2 regions of the Streptomyces sp. NPDC006458 genome follow, and region 2 is predicted to be linked to the other one. Evidence: riboswitches for the same ligand, from Rfam matches in the RefSeq annotation. Region 2 holds a riboswitch; the other holds the start of a gene.

Region 1 (8,770 bases), on a different contig from region 2:
CCATCGCCATCCTCTGGTTCGCCGGCGCCTCGGCGATGGCGGGCCTGCTCAACCTGATGCCGCGTTACCTCCCCCGGTACGGCATGGCCCCGCACTGGGCTCGCGCGGTGCGCCCGATGGTCATGGTCTTCATCTTCGAGGCCTTCGTGGTCACCTGGATCTTCGACGCCGACGTCGACGCCCAGGGCGGTGCCTACGCCACCGGTGTCCTCGTGCTCATCTGCTCCGCGGCCATCGCGGTGACCATCGCCGCCCGCAAGGCCGGTCAGCGCAACTGGACCATCGGCTTCGGCGTCATCTCCGTCGTCTTCCTCTACACGACGATCGTCAACATCATCGAGCGCCCCGACGGCGTGAAGATCAGTGCCGCCTTCATCCTGCAGATCATCCTCATCTCCCTGCTGTCGCGACTGTTCCGCGCCTTCGAGCTGCGCGTGACGGACGTGACGCTCGACGACATGGCCCAGCGGTTCGTCCGGGACATCGCCACCCGCAAGATCCGGTTCATCGCCAACGAGCCGGACGAGCGGGACGAGACCGAGTACCGCGAGAAGGTCGAGCAGATCCGGACCGACAACGACCTGTCCGAGCAGGAGGACTTCGTCTTCGTCGAGGTCACGGTCACCGACCCGTCCGAGTTCGAGACGAGCCTGACCGTCCGCGGGGAGGTCCTGCACGGCCGCTACCGCGTGCTGACCATGGAGTCGTCCTCGATCCCCAACGCCCTGGCCGCGCTGCTGCTGCACGCCCGCGACATGACCGGCCGGACGCCGCACATCTACTTCGAGTGGACCGAGGGCGACCCCTTCGCCAACTTCCTGCGCTTCTTCCTGTTCGGCCAGGGCGAGGTCGCCCCCGTCACCCGCGAGGTGCTGCGCGAGGCGGAGCCGGACGTCACGAGGCGGCCGCGCGTCCACACGGGCTGACGAATCCGACGGCCCCGGCGGAGCCGGAGTCGATCACGCTCCGGGCACCTCCTATCGTGACGGCATGCAGTCCTACACCATCGGACAGGCCGCCCGGCTGCTCGGCGTGAGCCCCGACACCGCCCGCCGCTGGGCCGACGCCGGCCGCGTGGCCACCCATCGCGACGACAGCGGCCGCCGCCTCATCGAGGGCCGCGACCTCGCCGCGTTCTCCGTGGAACTGGCCAAGGCGTCGCCCACCGCCGAGGGCGACGAACGCCCGTACACCTCGGCCCGCAACGCCTTCCCCGGCATCGTCACCGCGATCAAGCTCGGCGATGTCGCCGCCCAGGTCGAGATCCAGGCGGGCCCGCACCGCCTGGTCTCCCTGCTGACCCGCGAGGCCGTGGAGGAACTCGGCCTGGAGGTCGGCATGGAGGCCACGGCCCGGGTGAAGTCGACAAACGTACACATCGACCGCACCTGACAGCAGTTCCCGGCGGCCGCCGCGGGCGGGCACCCCCCGGCACGTCCCCTCCGCACGCCGAGAGGCCCCACCCCCACAAGGGGGCAGGGCCTCTCGCCGAAGCCGGACCCGAGGCATCAACCGTCAGGTGTGACGCCTCGGACCAACGGCTCTCAGTCCTCGTACGCGTCCAGCGGCGGGCAGGAGCACACCAGGTTCCGGTCACCGAACGCCTGGTCGATCCGACGCACCGGCGGCCAGTACTTGTCGGCCACGGTCACCCCGGCCGGGAACACGGCCTCCTCGCGGGAGTACGCGTGCGCCCACTCCCCGCCGAGCGCGCCCGCGGTGTGCGGCGCGTTGTGCAGCGGGTTGTCCTCGGCCGGCCACTCGCCCGCGCCGACCTTCTCGATCTCCGCGCGGATGGCGATCATCGCGTCGCAGAACCGGTCCAGCTCGATGATGTCCTCGGACTCGGTCGGCTCGATCATCAGCGTGCCGGCCACCGGGAAGGACATGGTCGGCGCGTGGAAGCCGTAGTCGATGAGCCGCTTGGCGACGTCGTCCACGGTCACGCCGGTCGCCTTGGTCAGCGGCCGCAGGTCGATGATGCACTCGTGCGCGACCAGCCCGCCGGGGCCGGTGTAGAGCACCGGGTAGTGCGGCTCCAGGCGCTTGGCGATGTAGTTCGCGGAGAGCACCGCCACCTGCGTGGCCCGCTTCAGTCCCTCGCCGCCCATGAGACGGACGTACGCCCACGAGATCGGCAGTATGCCCGCGGAACCCCACGGCGCGGCCGAGATCGGCCCGACGCCCGTCTCCGGGCCGGCGGACGGCTGGAGCGGGTGGTTCGGCAGGTACGGCGCGAGGTGGGACCGGACGCCCACCGGACCGACACCCGGGCCACCGCCGCCGTGCGGGATGCAGAACGTCTTGTGCAGGTTCAGGTGCGAGACGTCACCGCCGAAGTGACCGGGCTTGGCCAGGCCCACCAGGGCGTTGAGGTTGGCGCCGTCCACGTACACCTGGCCGCCGGCCTCGTGCACCTGGGCGCAGATGTCGGCGACGTGCTCCTCGAACACACCGTGCGTCGACGGGTAGGTGATCATCAGCACCGACAGCTCGTCGCGGTACTGCTCGATCTTCGCCCGCAGGTCCTCGACGTCGATCTCGCCGTCCTCGGCGGTCCTCACGACGACGACCTTCATGCCCGCCATGACCGCGCTGGCGGCGTTGGTGCCGTGCGCGGACGACGGGATCAGGCACACGGTCCGCTGCTCGTCGCCGTTGGCGCGGTGGTACCCGCGTACGGCGAGCAGACCGGCCAGCTCACCCTGCGAGCCCGCGTTGGGCTGGAGGCTGACCTTGTCGTAGCCGGTGACCTCGGCGAGACGGTCCTCCAGCTCGTGGATGAGCGTGAGGTAGCCCTCGGCCTGCTCCTCCGGGGCGAAGGGGTGCAGCTGGCCGAACTCGGGCCAGGTGACCGGCTCCATCTCGGTGGTCGCGTTGAGCTTCATGGTGCAGGAGCCCAGCGGGATCATGCCGCGGTCCAGCGCGTAGTCGCGGTCGGCGAGCTTGCGCAGGTAGCGCAGCATCGCGGTCTCGGAGCGGTGCTGGTGGAAGACGGGGTGGGTGAGGTAGTCGTCGGTGCGCAGCAGCGCCGCCGGCAGCGCGTCCTCGGTGGCCGCGTCCAGCGCCGCCACGTCGCCCTCGACCCCGAAGGCCGCCCAGACCGCCGCGAGCTGGTCGCGCGTGGTCGTCTCGTCGCAGGAGAGCGACACCTGGTCGGCGTCGACGAGGTGCAGGTTGACGCCGTTCACACGCGCGGCGGCGACGACCTCGGCCGCGCGGCCGGGCACACGCGCGGTGACCGTGTCGAAGAACGCGCCGTGCACGACGTCGACACCACCGTCGGCCAGGCCCGCGGCGAGGAGCGTCGCGTAGCGCTGGGTCCGCCGCGCGATGCCCTTCAGCCCCTCCGGGCCGTGGTACACGGCGTACATGCCGGCCATCACCGCGAGCAGCACCTGCGCGGTGCAGATGTTGCTGGTGGCCTTCTCGCGGCGGATGTGCTGCTCACGCGTCTGCAGGGCCAGCCGGTACGCCTTGTTCCCGTCCGCGTCCACGGACACGCCCACGAGCCGGCCGGGCAGGCTGCGCGCGAACTTCTCGTGCACGGCCATGTAGCCGGCGTGCGGTCCGCCGAAGCCCATCGGCACACCGAAGCGCTGCGTCGTGCCGACCGCGATGTCCGCGCCCAGCTCGCCCGGCGACTTCAGCAGCGTCAGCGCGAGCAGGTCGGCGGCGACGGTCACCAGCGCGCCGAGCTCATGAGCCTGGTCGATGAGCGGCTTGATGTCCCGGACGGCACCGGAGGCACCCGGGTACTGGACCAGTACACCGTTGATCTCGCGCCCGGCGACCTCGGCCGGGATGCCCTCGCCCAGGTCGGCGACGACGACCTCGACACCGGTCGGCTCGGCGCGGGTCTCGATCACGGCGATCGTCTGCGGCAGCGCGTCCGCGTCGACGAGGAAGAGGCCCTTCTTGTTCTTGCCCATGCGCCGGGACAGCGCCATGGCCTCGGCGGCCGCGGTGCCCTCGTCGAGCAGGGAGGCGCCGGAGGTCGGCAGCCCAGTCAGCTCGGCGACCATGGTCTGGAAGTTCAGCAGCGCCTCCAGGCGGCCCTGCGAGATCTCCGGCTGGTACGGCGTGTACGCGGTGTACCAGGCCGGGTTCTCCATGACGTTGCGCAGGATCACCGGCGGCGTGAAGGTGCCGTAGTAGCCGAGACCGATCATCGAGCCGAGGACCTGGTTGCGGTCGGCCAGCGAGCGCAGCTCGGCGAGCACCTCGGCCTCGGTACGCGCGCCCGGCAGGTCCAGGGCGTCGGCGTTCTTGATCACATCCGGTACCGCGGCGGCGGTGAGCTCGTCGAGCGAGCCATAGCCGACCTGCGCGAGCATCTTGGCCCGCGCCTCCTGGTCGGGCCCGATGTGGCGCTGCTCGAAGGGGATGCCCTGTTCGAGCTCGGAGAGCGGCGTGCGCTGGGCGGTCATTGCGGAGGCCTCCTGGTCTGACGCGACCTTCGAGGGGTACCACGGCGCTGGTACCCCGACGGCCTCCCCCTCTGTCATCTCAACCTGAGAGCTTCACCGGGTGGCCCGAGGGCACCCGGCTTTCACCGTCGGTGAGAGCGGAAGCCGTGAACACCCGCCCTGCTTTCCAGAGTGGCCTCATCCGTGCGGTACGTGGGCCTGAGAGATTCCGGGGAGGATTTGCTCCTTCGGCGCCTCCGGTGATCACCGGAGGACTCTCCCGCACGGGGTCAGCAGCCATCTGCAAGCCTACCAGCGAGGTTCGCCTCCGGGCCTTCGAGTGGCCGGGCTCACCAATGTGCTCTTTCGTAGTGCTTACGGATGAGTTCCGACCAAGTGGAGGGCTCGTGCAGACCGACATCGATCCGCGCAATCTGATCGGCCGCAAGGCTTTCGACCGCGACGGCACGAAGATCGGCACGATCGACGAGGTGTACCTCGACGACGCGACCGGCGTGCCGGAATGGGCGGCCATACGCACCGGCCTGTTCTCCAGGGACGCCTTCGTCCCCCTGGAGCCCAGCGAACTGATCGAGGGCACACTCCACGTCCCCTTCGAGCGAGCCTTGATCAAGGATGCACCCGACTTCGGCGTGGGCCGCCATCTCTCCCCCGAACAGGAACTCCAGCTCTACCACCACTACGGCCTGGATGTGGCCCCGCCTCCACCACTTCCCGACCGGGACTTCGGAAACGTGGCGGGCAAGGAGGAGCCCCACTGAAGCGACCCCCTCCTGCCGCCCTCCGGCGGGCACGCCCCGGACCGCGCCCCGCGCGACTATGGGATGGGTGGGCCCGGCCCGGCTGCCCCTCGCGCCGCACGGACAGGGCGGGGGCGGCCTTTCGGCAGGGCTGAGTGCGGCGACGACCCATGATCCTTGCGACGCGGACTCGCACGGGCCGGCCTCGGACGAGGCTGTCGCGCCATACGCCAGCGTTCGGTGGCCGCCGCCGCGTTCCCCTCGCTCCTGCCGGGTGCGCAGCCGACCTCCAGGGGCGCGGGAACTGCGCGACCAGCCCCGTACGGCCCGCAGTCGAGGTCCCATGTCGCGCGGAGGGAGGCGACACGGCCGACGCCCGAGGCGCACGGGACGCCGAACGCCTTCCGCCCAGCTCGGCAGGACCCCGCCCTCCGCCCGGGCCGCCAAGCGTCCCCGCCCAGCCTTAGACCGCCGCAGCCCCCGGGACCACCGGTCCTCCCCGCACCAACGGCAACGGATCCGCCCCTTCGAGTTCGGGATCTTCGACCCTGAACGTCCGCACCCGCCCCGGCTCCGACGTCGGTGTCTCGAACCGCACCGTGACCCGCCCCAGACCGCTGCCCTGCACCCACCCGTGCCCGTACTCGGCGTGCCGGACATCGTGTCCCGGAGCCCACCGCCGCCCCTGGGGCTCCTCGGACTCCTTCGCCCTCTCCTCGCCCGACTCCTCCTCGGCCGCCTGCTCCGCCTCTCCCGCGGCCTGCGCGAACAGGTCCTCCTGGGTGAAGTCGGCCAGGCCGCTCACCCCGACCCCGAGCAGTCGCACCCCGCCCGTGGTGTCCACGGCCTCCAGCAGCCGCAGCGCGGCCTCCCGCACCACCGCCGGGTCGTCGGTGGGCCCCCGCAGCGTCTCGGACCGGGTCAGGGTCGAGAAGTCGTACCGCCGTACCTTCAGCTGGATCGTCCGCCCGGACAGCCCGGCCCCCCGCAGCCGCCGTACACAGCGGTCGGCCAGCCGCTGCACCTCCAGCCCGACCCGCACCCGATCGTGGATGTCCACGTCGTAGGTGTCCTCGACGGACACCGACTTGGTCTCCCGCTCGGCCACCACGGACCGCTCGTCGCGCGCGAGCGCCATCGCGTAGAGGGCCTGCCCGTGCGCCTTCCCGACCAGCCGCACCAGCTCGTCCTCGCCCGCCTCGGCGAGCTCCTCGACCGTGTGGATGCCCGCCCGTCTCAGATGGTCGCCCGTCGCCGGCCCCACTCCCGGCAGGGTCCGTACCGTCATCGGTCCGAGCAGCGCCCGCTCGGTCCCCGGCTCGATCAGCACCAGCCCGTCCGGCTTGGCCTGCTCGGAGGCGATCTTCGCCAGCATCTTGGAGGCGGCCAGCCCGACCGAGCCCGTGAGCCCCGTGACGGTCCGTATGTCCGCGCGCAGCCTGACCCCCGCCAGCCGCGCCGACCCGGCGTCCCAGGCCGCCTCCCCGGCCTCCAGGTCCACGAACGCCTCGTCCAGGCTCAGCGGCTCCACCAGCGGCGACAGCGCCCGCAGCAGCGCCATCACCTGCTCGCTGACCGCCCGGTACAGCCCGAACCTCGGCACCAGATACGCGGCGTTGGGCGCCAGCCGCCGCGCCTGAGCCATCGGCATCGCGGAGTGCACCCCGAACACCCGGGCCTCGTACGAGCAGGTCGCCACCACCCCGCGCGGCCCGAGCCCGCCCACGACCACGGCCTTCCCGCGCAGGCTCGGCTTGGACGCCTGCTCCACCGAGGCGAAGAAGGCATCCATGTCGAGATGCAGGATCGTGGGCGCGGTTCTCACATCTCCGATGCTGCACCACGCCACTGACAATGCCCGGACGCACGGCGGAGAATCTCACTCGCGGGCTGCCGGAACTCGGCGTTCCGGTAGCCCCTCGACCGCCTCAGACCGCCTTGTTGCGCCGCCGGGCCAGCTCGTCCGTCGGGTTGTGGCCGACGAGCGTCTCCCCGGTGTCGATGCGCTCCCCGTGCAGCTGCGACAACGCGCTCTCGACGTCCCGCCAGACCACACCCACGGCGATCCCGAAAACGCCCTGACCGCCCTGCAGCAGGGCGTGCACCTCGTCGGGCGAGGTGCACTCGTAGACGGTGGCGCCGTCGCTCATCAGCGTCATGCGCTCCAGATCGCGGAACCCGCGCTCACGCAGGTGCTGGACGGCACTGCGGATGTTCTGCAGCGACACCCCGGTGTCCAGGAAACGCTTGACGATCTTCAGGACGACGACGTCCCTGAAGCTGTACAGCCGCTGCGTCCCCGACCCGTACGCGGGTCGCACGCTGGGCTCGACCAGCCCGGTGCGCGCCCAGTAGTCCAGTTGGCGGTAGGTGATGCCGGCGGCCGCACAGGCCGTCGGCCCCCGGTAGCCGACCTCCTCCGCCGCCCCCTGCGCCACCCCACCGCCGGGCACGGCCGTGGGCCGCTGGGCGGAATGATCGGGCGCGCTGCCATGATCGGGATATCCGCGGCTGGAGTGCAGCCGAGAGCCCTGGGGAGGGTACGGGCCGCTCTCCCCCAGACCGCGTCCGGGGGCACCCCCAGCCGTACCGTCGCCGCTGCTTCTCACGCCGACCTCCGTCCTTGACCTGCCCTCTCGACGGTAGGCAGTCACCAAGGGTGCGTCAACGATCGCCACACTCGGCACGCCGAGTGATAATCACCCCAGGAGTGGTTTCCCCTGCTCCACCGCGGGGAAAGGCTAGCCGAATGCACTCGCGGGGGACCGCAGGACGCTCTCAATCGCCGCTGGCACAAGCCGCGGCGACGTCGCCCACACACCGTCCGGCGAGGCCGCTGATCCCCTCCGTCCGGCCCGGCCGCGGCTCACTGGCTGCTGGTGCCGAAGTCCTCGGGCGAGATCTGGTCGAGGAACTCGCGGAACTTCTCCACCTCGTCCTCCTGCTCGTCCGGGATCGCGATACCCGCGTCGTCCAGCACCCCGTCACTGCCGTAGATCGGCGTGCCGGTGCGCAGCGCCAGCGCTATGGCATCGGACGGCCTGGCGCTCACCTCGACCCCGCTGGCGAAGACCAGCTCGGCGTAGAAGACGCCTTCACGCAGGTCCGTGATGCGCACTTCGGTGAGCTCCTGGCCGACGGCCTCCAGCACGTCCTTGAACAGGTCGTGAGTGAGCGGCCGTGCGGGGGCCATGCCCTGCTGCGCGAAAGCGATGGCCGTCGCCTCCCCCGGCCCGATCCAGATGGGGAGGTAGCGGTCGCCTCCCACTTCGCGCAGGAGCACGATCGGTTGGTTGGAGGGCATTTCGACCCGGACACCTACGACATCGAGCTCGTTCACACAGCAACCCTAGGCCGTGCCCGGGACGTTTGGGTAGTCGGGCCCGACAGAGGAGACTGATCCTGTGGGGAGTCGGACCCGCGAGCGCGACCGATCCGGCCACCGACCAGCCCGGGAACCGCCCCACTCTCCGACCGGGACGGGAAACCCGCTTCCGGTCTCCGGTCACCGACCAGAACCGCGGACCGCCGCCCGATCCCGTCACCGACCGCACCAGGGACCCGCACCCGATCCGGTCACCACCGGCCCCGACCTCAGGG
Region 2 (8,770 bases):
CTGCGACGGGTTCTCGGTGAAGGGGACGTAGCTACGGCCGAAGATCGGCCATTGGAAGGTGAAAAGCAGCAGTGCGAGGTTGCCCGTGAAGAACATGGGCAGCGAGACGCCGGCCAGCGCCACGCCCATGAAGGTACGGTCGAGGAACGAGCCCGGCTTGAGGGCGGAGATCACACCGGCCGTCACACCGGACAGCAGCCACAGCACGGCGGCACCGGCGGCCAGCGAGATCGTCACCGGCAGACGGTCCGTGAGCTGCGGCCAGACCTCGACGTGCGTCTTGAAGGAGTAGCCGAAGCAGGGCGCGTCACAGTGCGCGGTGCTCGGGCCGAGGTCGTACGTGGCGCCCGACACGATCCCCTTGATGAAATGCCAGAACTGGACGTGAACGGGCTGGTCCAGTCCGAGGTTGTGCTTGACCGCGGCGATGTCCGCGGCCGAGGGGTTCTTCCCGATGTACTGCTGGGCCAGCTGGTCGACGGTCTGGCCGGCGAGCCGCGGCAGCAGGAAGAAGATGGCGAAGGTGACCGCGGTGACGACCAGCAGCAGGATCACTGCCGCGATGGTCCGGCGGAGGATATACGAGATCACGGGGACCGGCGCTGGTGCCCGCGGGCAGCTGAGCCCGCGGGCACCAATGCCTTCACCTGCCTTCCGGGGCTACTTCTTGGTCGTGCCGATGTTGAGGTAGTCGTACTGACCGCTGAAGGCCGCCGTCGAGGTGAGGTTGGTGAAGTTGGACGGGCGGTACAGCAGGACCTTGAAGTAGGTCAGCGGGACGAGGGCCGCCTCCTCCATCGTCTTCTTGTCGATCTGCGTGTAGAGGCTGTTGCGCTCGGCGCCGTCCTCGGTGCCGATCGCCTTCTCCAGCAGCGAGTTGACGTCCGCGTTGTCGAGCTGCGACAGGTTGGTGTTTCCGGACTCACCGATCGCGTCACCGTGCAGGATCTGCTGCAGGAAGCCGTAGCCGGACGGCCAGTCGGAACCCCACTGCATCATGTGCAGACCGATGTTCTGCTTCTTGTTGAACGCCGGCACACCCACCGCGTCGGTGAAGTACTTGCCCGACGGGTACTGCTTCAGACTGGCGTTGATGCCGGCCTTCTTCAGCGAGTCGATGATCGCGGTGGCCGCGTCGATCTCCTGCGGCCGGTCGCTGCGCGCGGAGATGTTGGTGCTGATCGTCGTCTTCCCGCAGGCCTTCAGGTGCTCCTGGGCCTTGGCCACGTCGCCCTTGTTGCCGTCGGTGGCGTAGACGTCGGACTTCTCGAAGCCCGGGATGTCCGGCGGCAGCACGGTGGTGGCGATGTCGCCGCGGATCGGGCCGCCCTCGGCCGTCTGCACCGAGACCTTGTCGATCGCGTACTGCACGGCCTTACGGCACTCGATGTTGTCGAACGGCGCGACCTTGGTGTTGATCGCCAGGTAGACCAGTCGGCCACCGTAGGTGTTGTCGGTGCTGGCCTTCAGGTCGGAGCTGTTGACGACCTTCGCCTGCGTCGCGGCCTGGACACCGGTACCGCCGAGGTCGATGGCGGCGCCCGCCATGACGTCCTGGTCGATGGTCTCGGCGTTGACCTTCAGCTTGATGACGATCTTGTCCGGGTACTGCTTGCGCAGCGGGTCGGTCTTCGCGTCCCAGTTCTCGTTGCGGACGAGGACGACCTGCTTGCCCTCCTCGTAGCTCTCGAACTTGTAGGAGCCCGAGGACACGATCTTCTTGACGTAGTCGACGCCGGTGTCCTTGGCCTGCGGAACCGGAGCCGTCTGCGGCGTGGCGACCAGGTAGTCGAACTCCTGGAACGCGCGGTTGAGGTGGAAGACGACCGTGGTGTCGTCCGGGGTCTCGATCGACGCCAGGCCCTTGGCGTTCTTGTCCTTGTACGGGCCCTTGTACTTGTCGCCGCCGACGAGGAACTGCTGGAAGTAGTTCGGCCCGAGGGAGAGCACGTCACGCGCGAAGTTGGAACGCTCGACGGCGTACTTCACGTCCTTGGCCGTGATCGGCGTGCCGTCTTCGTACTTCAGGCCCGGACGCAGCTTGTAGGTCCAGGTCTTGCCGCCGTCGCCGGGCACACCGGGACCGGCCGCGAGGTCCGGGACCAGCTCGTTGCCCTTCTCGCCCGGGGCGGGATTGAAGGTCATCAGCGGACGGGCGTACAGCCGGCTGAAGTTGTACATGTAGGCGTAGTACGTGTTGCCGGGGTCGAAGGAGTCCGGGACGTCCGAGTACTCGTACGTGACCGTGCCACCCGTCTGGGTGGAGGCGTTGACGACGCCCGTCGTCGCCGCGTTGGCCCCGGCGCCCTTGCTCTTGTCGCCGTTGTCCTTGTCGTCATCGGCCTTGCTACAACCCGCGAGCACCAGGCTCACGCTACCGATTGCCGCCACCGCGGCCAGCGCTGACCTTCGCATGATGGTCTGCTTCCCCTCCATTGTTGGAAAACTTGATGTGCTCTCAGCGCGTCCGCAGGTCAGCGGCTGCGCGGGTCGAGAGCATCACGGAGTCCGTCGCCGAGCAGGTTGAACGCCAGGACGGTGACGAAGATGGCGAGGCCGGGCACGATCATGAACTGCGGGTCGACTTCGTAGTAGTTGACCGCCTCGCTGAGCATGCCGCCCCAGGACGCCTGCGGGGGCTGGATGCCGACGCCGAGGAAGCTCAGGCTGGCCTCGAAGAGAATGTTCGTCGGGATGAGCAGCGTCGAGTAGACGATGATCGGGCCGACCAGGTTCGGGAGCAGCTCCCGGAAGAGGATGTACGGCCCCTTGGCACCCAGGCCCCGGGAGGCGTCGACGAACTCACGCTCTCTCAGGGCCAGGGTCTGACCGCGGACGATACGGCCCAGATAGGGCCAGTTGAAGAAGCCGATGACGAAGATCAGCACGCAGATGTGCAGCGGCAGACCCTCCAGGCCGAAGGCACCGCCCTGCAGGGTCGCGGCGATGGCGATGGCGAACAGCAGCAGCGGGAAAGCGAGGAAGGTGTCCATCAGACGGCTGATGATCGTGTCCACCCGCCCCCCGTAGTAGCCGGCCACCACGCCGAGGACCGTGCCGATCGTGTTGGACAGGATCGTGGCGCCGAAGGCGACGACCAGCGACACCCAGGAGCCCTCCAGGATGCGGGTGGCGATGTCCCGCCCGAACTTGGGCTCGACGCCCAGCGGGTGGTCCGCGCTCATTCCGCCGAAGCCCCCGGTGGGCAGCGAGGTGTTGGGGTCGATCAGGTCCTGGTTGAAGGCGTTGGGGTCGAGACCGAACAAGGCCTGGATGGGACGGGACAGGACCGCGAGAAGCACCAGCAGGATGACGATGACGCCGCCGGCGACGGCGACCTTGTCCCTTTTGAACCGGGTCCAGGCGATCTGCCCAAGGGAGCGGCCCTCGATCTGCCCCTTGTCGGCGCCGACGAGCACAGCTTCCGGCTGTGCCTCGGATGCCGCCCCGGTGGTCTCGATCGGTGCGGTCACAAGTGCCCTACCCCTTCTCGGCCGGTGGTGTTCGGCCCACTCCTCCGCCGTTGTTCGGCGTGTGATGTTCCTGCCTGCGGTGCGATGGCCGTAGGTGATCCGGCTCGTGCACCGGGTCGACGCGCGGACGGGTATTCGCTCGCGAACCGGCACGGCCTGCACCTGACAGGCGAGTCTTCAACGCCTTGGCGATCACCCGCCAGATCTGCCGCAGAAAATATGCCTAACTGTGATGCCACGCTAGGGAATCCGTTATCCGAACAGTGAACACCGAGTTGTGCGCACCGACACCGGGCAGCGCCCGCCTCCTGCGGAGCGGCGCAGCCGCCGTCGCAGCCGCCGTCGCAGTCGCAGCGCGCCTCAGACACGCGTGGGGCGCGCACGACACTTGAGGGTCGCCCTTGCAAACTTGAGAGTCGCCCTGAGCTCCGGCTGCTGCGGCCCGCAAGCCGGAAACCCCGACCGGGCGTACGTCAAGCAGCTGTTCCTTCCGGCATCAGCTCCGTGATGCGCTGTCACCCGGCCGGGCCCGGCGGACCGAGACTGGGCGAGAAGGAACTCAAGAGGAATGCTTCAGGCGTTGGCAACGGCAACGGCAACGGCAACGGCAATCGTCAGGCCGGTTGCTGACGGAGGGTACGCCGATCAGCGGGAGTACGGCCCTGCTCAGTACGTGCCGTGCGCCGGAGGGTATCCGTAGCCCGCGGACGGGGCCGGCACCGCGTGGGCCTCACGGTCGTAGAACGGGCGCGCGTTGGCCCGCATCCACATCGCGACCGGGCAGTACTCGTCGGACATCGCCACCGTCGAGACGGGCAGCCCGTCCGGTACGGCACCGATGGACTGGTGCATCATCGCGCGCACCGAGTCCACGGCCGGCGGCGAGGCCTCGTACACGTCCAGGCCGATGGCGAGGTACGGGGCGCCGAACGCGGGCTGCACCCAGGCGCGGCGCAGGGTGCGCACGGCCGGGGTGCGATGGGCGTTCTGCGCGAGGAGGGCGTAGAACTGCGGGATCTCGATGCCGGGTTCGGCCAGCCGCAGCGGGCCGGCCGGCTGGCGGTCCAGGCCCGCCGCGATCCGGCGCAGATCGAGCCAGGGCACGCCGACGCCACCGCCGGGGGCGTGCGGGTTGAGCCAGAGGCCGTGGTGGTCGGGGTAGAGGGTGCGGGCGACGTCGAGGGCGTCGACGACCTCGTAGCTGCGGTTCCAGCCGCTGGCCGACAGCTCCTGGGCGGAGGTCACGCAGGGGGCGTAGGAGTGGCCTTCGACCTGCATGGTGCCGTACTGGGCGTCCGGGGAACCGGCCTGGCCGTGCCAGAGCAGCATCCAGACCTGGCCGGAGACGGGGGTCGCGAGGGCACGCAGGAGCGCCTCGTAGGCGTCGTAACGCCCCGGGGTGACCTGGCGCAGCGTGTGCTCGACCGTGCCGGTCGCGGCGGTGCCGCTCGCGCTCACTGTGTTACGCCCCTTCTTCCTCTGACCGGGTTATGAAACCAGGTTATGTCGTCCGGGGGGAGGACCGGGAGAGAGCTCGGTGGTCTGTGATCTCCTACTTCTGGAAGAACGGGCGCACCTTCTGCCGCATCCAGTCCGCCACCGGGTCCTGCGCCACGTCCAGCAGGACCAGGTTCACCGGCCACGGGACGGGGGCCTGGGCCAGGGCCCGGCCCAGGGCCTCGGTGGGCGCGGCGAGCAGGTCGCCCTCCAGCCGGGCGAGTTCGACGCCGACGAACAGCGCCGGGTCGGCCGTCTCGATCGCGGCCAGGCAGCGGCGGGCCGTGCGGACGACGCCGGTGGCGTCGAACTCGGCGGAGGCGGCGGCGAGGAAGTCGACGGGGTCGTCCTGCCAGTCGGGTTCGTACAGACGGACGCGGCCGCCGCCGGCCGGGCCGTCCAGCGGGGTGCGGCCGGACCGGCAGAGCTCGGCGACGGCGGCCGGCGGGAGCGGGACGCCGACCACGCCGCCGGGGTTCAGGGCGATGCCGGCCTGCGGGGGCAGGCCGCGGGCGAACTCCACGGCGGGGGCGACGGCGTAGGACATGTGCGGGCCCGCGCCCAGGCGGAACTGCTCCTCGGAGGAGAAGACCGGGACGTAGGCCTGGCCCTCGATCTCCAGGGTGGGCAGGTCGAGCTCTCCGCTGTCCGGGCCGCCGCCGGCCGGCAGCGGCACCCAGACGAAGCTGCGGCCGAGGACCTCGACGACGCGGGCGCCGGCCGACGGTACGCCGAGGGAGGCGGAGAGCACCTCCTCCAGTTCGTTGCCGGGCCATCCGCCGTGCGGATGGGGGTGCGCCTGCGCCGGGAAGTCCATCTGCTGCCTACCGCCTGCCGTGAACCTGCTGTGGCTGAGAAGGCTAACCCGTACGGGCGGCCCGCCTGTCGACGCGCAGGGCCGGGCAGCAGAGGCGGCCTCCCGGCCCGTGAAGCCGGTGTGCCGGCCCTTGAAGCCCGCCTCCCGGCCCGTGAAGCCGGTGTGCCGGCCCGTGAAGCCGGTTTGTCAGCCCGTGAAGCGGATCCGGCGCAGGGCGTCCGCCGCGTCCCGGTCGAGGAGGACGGCCGAGCCGCAGCCGCCGGGCAGTTCGCCGCGCTCGACACGGCGCAGCAGGCGCGCGGCGGCGCCGCGGTGGCGGCGGAAGGCGTAGCGCGAGACACCGCGGCCGCGCTCGCGCTGGCCGGCCAGGGCCTGCTCGGGGGTGACGTCGAGGAGCAGCAGATGCAGGGTGCCGCCGCGGCGGCGGGCCGCCCGGGACAGCCAGCCGCGCACCCAGGCCTGGGTGCCGCAGTCGTGCACGACGACGCCCCCGCCGGTGCGCAGGGCGCGGTGCAGTCCGGCGTAGTGGGCGAGGCGGACGAGCGGGCGGTAGACGGCGTACGGCAGGAAGCGGGGTGCGCGGGCGTCGAAGCGGTCGCGGGTGTCCTGGGAGTCGATGCGGGCGCCGGGCACGGTGCGCCGCATGAGGGTGGACTTGCCGCTGCCGGGCAGCCCGGTGATCACGACGAGGTCGGCGGGGCCGAAGTGCAGGGCGCGCGGGCTGCGGCCGGAGCGCTCGCGCAGGTCGCGGACGACGGGCGCGGAGTGTGCGGGGCAGGCGTCCCGGGCCGGGGCGCCGTGCTGTGCGGGCAGCGCGAGGGCCTGGCTCGTGGCGTACGGCGTGGTCCTGTCCACCGTGATCGTCCTCCCCTGGGGCGGGTCACGAGACCCTTGCCCATCGAGTGTAAAGAGACGGTAATGCGGTACGCCTCCGGATTTCGCGTGCGTACTGCCACAGCCCGGTTACAGATGCGGCCTGCCGTGCTCGGCCGATGCGTGCAATGATGGGCTCGCCAACTGCATACCGGCCGTTTGAATCCGCGCGGGAGAGTCCCCAGTCCGACTGGGGCGCCGAAGGAGCAAGTCCCTCCCTTGAATCTCTCAGGCCCCGTTACCGCGCGGGCGAGGCACATCTGAAAAGCGGGCCGCTGCCAGCAGTGGTCCCACCCAAGGTGCAAGCCATGTCCTTCCCCTGCGTCGTTGTACGTATGTGTACGGACGGTCATGGCGAACCTCTCAGGTTCCGATGACAGATGGGGAGGAATGACCTCGCCTGTCGTGTACTTGGGAGACGACCGACCGATGAGCAGTACCGAACTCCGGCTTACCGCGCTCGACGCCCTGCATCGCTCGCTGGGCGCGACGATGACCGATTTCGCCGGCTGGGACATGCCGCTGCGCTACGGCTCCGAACGCGACGAGCACAACGCCGTGCGCACCAGGGCCGGGCTCTTCGACCTCTCGCACATGGGCGAGATCACCGTCACCGGCCCTCAGGCCGCGGCTCTGCTGAACCACGCGCTCGTCGGCAACATCGCCGCGGTGGGTGTCGGCCGGGCCCGCTACACCATGATCTGCCGGGCCGACGGCGGCATCCTGGACGACCTGATCGTCTACCGGCTGGGCGAGACCGAGTACATGGTCGTCGCCAATGCCTCCAACGCTCAGGTGGTGCTGGACGCGCTGACCGAGCGCGCGGACGGCTTCGACGCCGAGGTCCGCGACGACCGTGACGCGTACGCGCTGATCGCCGTCCAGGGCCCGGAGTCCCCAGGCATCCTGAAGTCGCTGACGGACGCCGACCTGGACGGCCTGAAGTACTACGCCGGTCTGCCCGGCACGGTCGCGGGCGTCCCGGCGCTGATCGCGCGCACCGGCTACACCGGCGAGGACGGCTTCGAGCTGTTCGTGAAGCCGGAGCACGCCGTGCGGCTGTGGCAGGCGCTGACCGAGGCGGGCGAGGGCGTCGGTCTGATCCCGTGCGGTCTGTCCTGCCGGGACACGCTGCGCCTGGAGGCGGGCATGCCGCTGTACGGGCACGAGCTGACCACGTCGCTCACCCCCTTCGACGCCGGGCTCGGCCGCGTGGTCAAGTTCGAGAAGGAGGGCGACTTCGTCGGCCGCGAGGCGCTGGCCGAGGCCGCCGCCCGCGCGGAGCAGAACCCGCCGCGTGTGCTGGTCGGTCTGGTCGCCGAGGGCCGCCGGGTGCCGCGCGCCGGGTTCGCCGTGGTCGCGGGCGGCGAGGTGATCGGGGAGGTCACCTCCGGCGCCCCCTCCCCCACCCTGGGCAAGCCGATCGCCATGGCGTACGTCGACGCGGCGCACGCGGCGCCGGGCACCGAAGGTGTCGGTGTGGACATCCGGGGCAGCCACGAGCCGTACGAGATCGTGACGCTGCCCTTCTACAAGCGTCAGAAGTGACAGTTTCCTAGCACCGCCGCGGTGGCGTCGGGCACGTTCGCGCTGCTCACGCGCGCCCCCGGTGGTCCCCCTGCATCAGCATCATCTCGCCTACAGGAGAATTCAGGCCATGAGCAACCCCCAGAAGCTGCGCTACAGCAAGGAGCACGAGTGGCTGTCGGCCGCCGAGGACGGCGTGTCGACGGTCGGCATCACGGAGCACGCGGCGAACGCCCTCGGCGACGTCGTCTACGTCCAGCTCCCGGAGGTCGGTGACACGGTGACCGCGGGCCGGACCTGCGGCGAGCTGGAGTCCACCAAGTCGGTCAGCGAGCTCTACTCGCCGGTCAGCGGTGAGGTCACGGCGGTCAACCAGGACGTCGTGGACGACCCGGCGCTGGTGAACTCCGCCCCGTTCGAGGGCGGCTGGCTGTTCAAGGTCCGTGTCGCGGGCGAGCAGAAGAACCTGCTCTCCTCCGACGAGTACTCCGCCTTCATCGCCGGCTGAGGAGTCCCATGTCCGTTCTGAACACTCCCCTGCACGAGCTCGACCCGGAGGTCGCCGCGGCGGTCGACGCCGAGC

Evidence for each region. A riboswitch is a leader RNA that binds a small molecule or an ion and turns the genes downstream of it on or off. The one in region 2 is predicted to bind glycine.
Region 1: it holds a riboswitch for glycine, as region 2 does, so the genes downstream of both, gcvP (aminomethyl-transferring glycine dehydrogenase) here and gcvT (glycine cleavage system aminomethyltransferase GcvT) in region 2, are expected to answer to the same signal.

The regions. Positions count from the first base shown of each region.
Region 1 is NZ_JBEXPR010000012.1:7,453-16,222, reverse strand. Features, by position in the region: gene ABZZ79_RS17815 (amino acid transporter) at 1-926, shown strand, start outside; gene ABZZ79_RS17810 (helix-turn-helix transcriptional regulator) at 991-1,392, shown strand; gene gcvP (aminomethyl-transferring glycine dehydrogenase) at 1,545-4,430, opposite strand; glycine riboswitch at 4,607-4,702, opposite strand; gene ABZZ79_RS17800 (PRC-barrel domain-containing protein) at 4,817-5,191, shown strand; gene ABZZ79_RS17795 (DNA polymerase IV) at 5,634-6,995, opposite strand; gene ABZZ79_RS17790 (MerR family transcriptional regulator) at 7,099-7,779, opposite strand; gene ABZZ79_RS17785 (bifunctional nuclease family protein) at 8,037-8,510, opposite strand; gene ABZZ79_RS17780 (MerR family transcriptional regulator) at 8,765-8,770, opposite strand, start outside.
Region 2 is NZ_JBEXPR010000033.1:32,504-41,273, reverse strand. Features, by position in the region: gene ABZZ79_RS33240 (ABC transporter permease) at 1-591, opposite strand, end outside; gene ABZZ79_RS33235 (ABC transporter substrate-binding protein) at 661-2,436, opposite strand; gene ABZZ79_RS33230 (ABC transporter permease) at 2,475-3,473, opposite strand; gene ABZZ79_RS33225 (enhanced serine sensitivity protein SseB C-terminal domain-containing protein) at 4,140-4,931, opposite strand; gene ABZZ79_RS33220 (enhanced serine sensitivity protein SseB) at 5,026-5,787, opposite strand; gene ABZZ79_RS33215 (AAA family ATPase) at 5,974-6,648, opposite strand; glycine riboswitch at 6,821-6,914, shown strand; gene gcvT (glycine cleavage system aminomethyltransferase GcvT) at 7,090-8,208, shown strand; gene gcvH (glycine cleavage system protein GcvH) at 8,318-8,695, shown strand; gene glyA (serine hydroxymethyltransferase) at 8,704-8,770, shown strand, end outside.